2 regions of the Hydrogenophaga bisanensis genome follow, and region 2 is predicted to be linked to the other one. Evidence: predicted binding sites of a transcription regulator. Region 2 holds the regulator's gene; the other holds the start of a gene.
The links. The regulator NrdR, encoded in region 2, represses ribonucleotide reductase genes. The targets are predictions, from matches to a motif close to CACNANATNTNGTG.
Positions count from the first base shown of each region.

Region 1: ACFQNJ_RS03175 (ribonucleoside-diphosphate reductase subunit alpha) is a predicted target of NrdR. The motif match lies at 1,274-1,287, and genes of this name have one in related genera.

Region 1 covers NZ_JBHTBX010000002.1:107,834-110,228, forward strand. The annotation lists gene ACFQNJ_RS03175 (ribonucleoside-diphosphate reductase subunit alpha) at 1-1,157, opposite strand, end outside; gene ampD (1,6-anhydro-N-acetylmuramyl-L-alanine amidase AmpD) at 1,517-2,122, opposite strand; gene ACFQNJ_RS03185 (sigma-54-dependent transcriptional regulator) at 2,112-2,395, opposite strand, start outside.
Region 2 covers NZ_JBHTBX010000001.1:312,999-315,393, forward strand. The annotation lists gene glyA (serine hydroxymethyltransferase) at 1-664, shown strand, start outside; gene nrdR (transcriptional regulator NrdR) at 687-1,136, shown strand; gene ACFQNJ_RS01460 (GspH/FimT family pseudopilin) at 1,164-1,718, opposite strand; gene ACFQNJ_RS01465 (type IV pilin protein) at 1,813-2,235, opposite strand; gene ACFQNJ_RS01470 (hypothetical protein) at 2,263-2,395, opposite strand, start outside.

The DNA of each region.
Region 1 (2,395 bases), on a different contig from region 2:
ATGGACTCGTAGATGCCGTCCAGGTCGTCGGGCACGGTGGTCAGGTAGCAGCTGGAGAGCTGCGAGCGGCGGGTGCCGCTGTTGAACAGCGTGGGCGTGGACGACATGAAGTCGAACGAGGACAGCACCTCGTAGAACTCGATGGCGCGTGCTTCGCGGTCGATCTCATTGAGGGACAGGCCCATGGCCACGCGCATGAAGAAGATCTGCGGCAGTTCGATGCGGGTCTTGCGCACGTGCAGGAAGTAGCGGTCGTACAGGGTTTGCAGACCCAGATAGTCGAACTGCAGGTCGCGCTCGGGCTTGAGGGCGGCAGCCAGTCGTGGCAGGTCGAACTGCAGCAGCTTGTCGTCCAGCAGCTCGGCCTCCACGCCCTTCTTGATGGCCTGGGGGAAGAAGTCGGCGTAACGCTGGGCCAGTTCGCTGGCAGGGACTTCGCCACCGAGCACTTCCTTGGTGATGGTGTGCAGCAGCAGGCGGGCGGTGGCGTAGGTGTAGTCCGGGTCTTTCTCGATCAGGGTACGAGCGGCCAGGATGGCGGCCTTGTAGACCTCTTCGATCGGCACACCGTCGTACAGGTTGCGCTTGGTTTCGGCCACGATGGGGTCGGCCTTGACGTCATGGCCGAGGCCGGCGCAGGCGGCGGTGATCAGGGCCGTCAGCTGGTTGACGTCCAGCGGGACACGTTGTCCACCGTCGGTGACGTGCAGTGTCGCTTCGGCCGGTTGTGCCGCGACCGCCTGGGCGGCGCGTTCCTGGGCGCGACGCTCCCGGTAGAGCACATAGGCCCGGGCCACTTCGTGATGACCGCTGCGCATCAGGCCCAGTTCGACCTGATCCTGCACGTCTTCAATGTGGAAGGTGCCGCCGCCCGGGCGCGAGCGCATCAGCGCCCGCACCACGTTCTGCGTCAGCGCGTCCACCGTTTCGCGCACGCTGGCCGACGCCGCACCCTGGGTGCCGTGGACCGCCAGAAAGGCTTTCATCAGGGCCACCGCGATCTTGCTGGGCTCGAAGTGCACCACCGCGCCATTGCGGCGGATGATCTGGTAGTGATTGAAGGCGGCGCTGGCGCCATCGGTGCCCGAGGGGGCGCCGAATGGCGTCGACAGGGGGGACGCGACGGTCGAAGGCTGGGTGGACTGGGCGGTCAGCATGGTTCCTCTTTCGTTTGTTCTGGGGTGTCGGGCACGACCGGGTTCCCTGCAGGCGACCACAGAGTCACTGCAGGCAGTGCCGGTGGGTGTCGGGATCGGATTTGTCGCGCAGGGCACACTATATCTGGTGTGCCAGGGGGGTTCAAGCCACTAGGGGTAGTGTCCTGAGGTTTTTTTGCTGATGGCCCCGGGCGACGTTTCGTGTCGCAAAAAATGCACGCCGGCCAACAGATCCGGGAGTTTCGGACGCTCCCGCACAGAGACTGAATCGGTGCAGGCGAGTCCGCATGAAGACAGGGTGTCCAGCCGGTTTTGCCTCGCCAGGCCGCATGGCTTCTGACGACCGGGTGGCGATGAAGTCAGCCAGCCAAGCCGCCTGAGCCGGTCACGTCGCCCTGTTGGGGAAAACACGCATGGGCCCATCCAAGGGACTGTTGCAGGCGCGACCAGTCGAAACCGGGGCCTGGGTCCCGCTTTCGTCCCGGGGCAATGTGCTCATGCCCCGCCACCCAGGCAATTGGGTAACGCTCGGCAATCTCGGTACACAGCCTGGTCAGACTGTCGTACTGGGCTTTTTCGAACAGTCCACCCTCCAGTCCTTCGAGTTCGATACCAACAGAGTGGTCGTTGCAGTTCTCGCGTCCTTGCCAGCAGGAGGCGCCGGCGTGCCAGGCGCGGTCGTCCATGTTCACGAACTGGACCACGCCGCCGTCGCGGCGGATCAGGAAGTGGGCGGAGACCTCGGCCCCACGGATCTGCTGGAAGTAGGGGTGGGCATCCCAGTCAAGGCGGTTGGTGAACAGCCGCTCGATCTCATCCCCTCCGAACACCCCGGGCGGCAGGCTGATCGAGTGGATCACGATCAGGTCGATGGCGGTGCCGGCCGGGCGCACACCGAAGTTGGGCGATGCGCACTGTCGCGCCCAGCCCAGGGTCCCTCGGCTCAGGCCTGACTCAGATGGCATCGTCGTCGCCAGGCATCATGATGCCCAGTCGCTGGATCCGGTATCGCATCTGGCGCAGGTTCAGGCCCAGGCGCTGTGCCGCTGCCGTCCGGTTGAAGTCGCATTCGCGCAAGGCCTTGAGCAGGACCTGGCGCTCCTGTTCGTCCAGAAACTGCTGGAGGTCATTCGGAATGTCGGGTGCAGGTGCTGCCACCGCAGGCGCGGTGGCTGGCCCCGCGGGTGCCTGGTCAGGTGCCGTCTCCACGCCCGACAGCTTCAGGGGTTCGCCGAAAT
Region 2 (2,395 bases):
CGCCATCTTCATGGTCGACATGGCCCACTACGCCGGCCTGATCGCCGCGGGCGTGTACCCCAATCCGGTGCCGTTCGCCGACGTGGTGACCTCCACCACCCACAAGAGCCTGCGAGGCCCGCGCGGCGGCATCATCCTGATGAAGGCCGAGCACGAAAAGGCCATCAACAGCGCCATCTTCCCCGGCCTGCAGGGTGGTCCGCTGATGCACGTCATTGCGGCCAAGGCGGTCGCCTTCAAGGAAGCGCTGACGCCCGAGTTCAAGGTTTACCAGCAACAGGTGGTCAAGAACGCCCAGATCGTGGCCGAGACCCTGACCCAGCGCGGCCTGCGCATCGTGTCGGGCCGCACCGAAAGCCACGTCATGCTGGTCGACCTGCGCGCCAAGGGCATCACCGGCAAGGAAGCCGAGGCAGTGCTGGGCCAGGCCCACATGACCATCAACAAGAACGCCATCCCCAATGACCCGGAGAAGCCGATGGTCACCAGCGGCGTGCGCATCGGCACCCCGGCCATGACCACCCGCGGCTTCAAGGACGAGGAAGCCCGCCTGACCGCCAATCTGATTGCCGACGTGCTGGACAACCCGCGCGACCCGGCGAACATCGAAGCGGTGCGCGCCAAGGTCAACGCCCTGACCGCTCGCTTCCCGGTCTACAAGTGATGACACACGGCGGCTGCATCCGATGAAGTGCCCCTTCTGCGGTCATCTGGAAACCCAGGTCGTCGAGACCCGGGTCTCCGAAGACGCGGACTTCATCCGCCGCCGCCGCCAGTGTGGCCACTGCGAAAAACGCTTCACCACCTACGAGCGGCCGGAAGTCAGCTTCCCGGCGGTGGTGAAGAAAGACGGTCGGCGCGTGGATTACGTGCCGGCCAAACTCCGCGCCTCGTTCACCCTGGCCCTGCGCAAGCGCCCGGTCAGCACCGAACAGGTGGATGCGGCGATCGAACGCATCGAAGAAAAACTGCTCAACCTGGGCGCGCGCGAGGTCCCGGCCAACAAGCTGGGCGAGATGGTGATGCGCGAACTCAAGAAGATGGACAAGGTGGCCTACATCCGCTTTGCCAGCGTCTACCGCAGCTTTGAAGACATCGATGAGTTCCGGGCGCTTGTCGATGAGGTAAGAAAGTAGAAAGCGGTCAATACCAAGGGTTTGCTTTCAGTCACAACCTGCGATTGCTTGATCGACGCGCTCAATTCGAGGACGGCCGCGACTATTGATGATAATGCGCCGGGACATGGCGTTTGGCCGAGAAGGGAGGCAGATGGTAAGGGTACCAGCCTGAAACGCGCCGTTGACCAACCTCGTCTGACCAAGTGGGTGGTAGGACACATAAGATCGCACAGGACCATTACCCCAGAGCCGCCAACCGTCCGACTCGATCTTGGTCTGTCGGATCACCTCCTCACCGGTGTCCCTTAATGCGTTGTTATTGATGTCCGCAAATAATAGCCACCCTTGCTCCCATCTACCAATTGGGTGACATGCTGACCCGACTGCTATACACGCAACGACAGGATGACCTCGACGGATAGCCTCGCTTCGTGCGAGGTTCAGGTCAACGAGCAAAGAGTTAGCCAATGCCTTTGATCGCAGATCATCTATCCAAAGACCCACTGAAGGAATAGCAAGAAAACTCATGAAGGCGACGATACTCACCGTCACCACCATTTCAATCAGCGTTACACCTGACAACCGTTTGCGCTCTTCCAACTCGCCCTCCGCCAGAACTGGTGATCTGGAAGAGGAATATAGGATCGGCTTTCAGGCAACTCAATCCCAAAAAAACTAATACAAAAGAGACGCATCACCAACACGGGCGACCATCTGTCCCCACCAAAGGTGCTTGGACGCCCGCCTGGTTGACGCTCATCGCTGCGCATTTATCCAACGCTTGAGATCCCTGCGGAAGAGCAGTCAACGTATAGGTAGTCCCCCCCGCACCGAAAACAATTGCGAAGTTGTACTTCGCGGTACCGGAGCGCGGGCTCTGAGTTACCGGGAGTGTTACCCACGCACCACCGTTCATGGTTCGATCGTATCGGTTGTTATTGGTGTAAACACGCTCAAGAAACTGTACGTTCTCAGCCATGTCCGACTGCGCATCTGCACGGGCGGTTCTCCGGACGTACTCTGCGTAGGAGGGATAGGCCACTGCGGCAAGAATCCCGACGATGGCGACAGTGATCATCAGTTCCACCAAGGTGAAACCGGCTTGTCTGCGTGACATGAACTGATACTCCTGCGGTTTTCTAGGTCAACGTTGACCTGGTCGCTCAAAAGGATTGCTGGGCCCTGGATTGACGATCACATGAGTCACAGCATTGCCAGACAATGTAAGCAGCACCGGTACACCAGGCTTCAGTTGCAAAGCACTGACGAACCGCGCA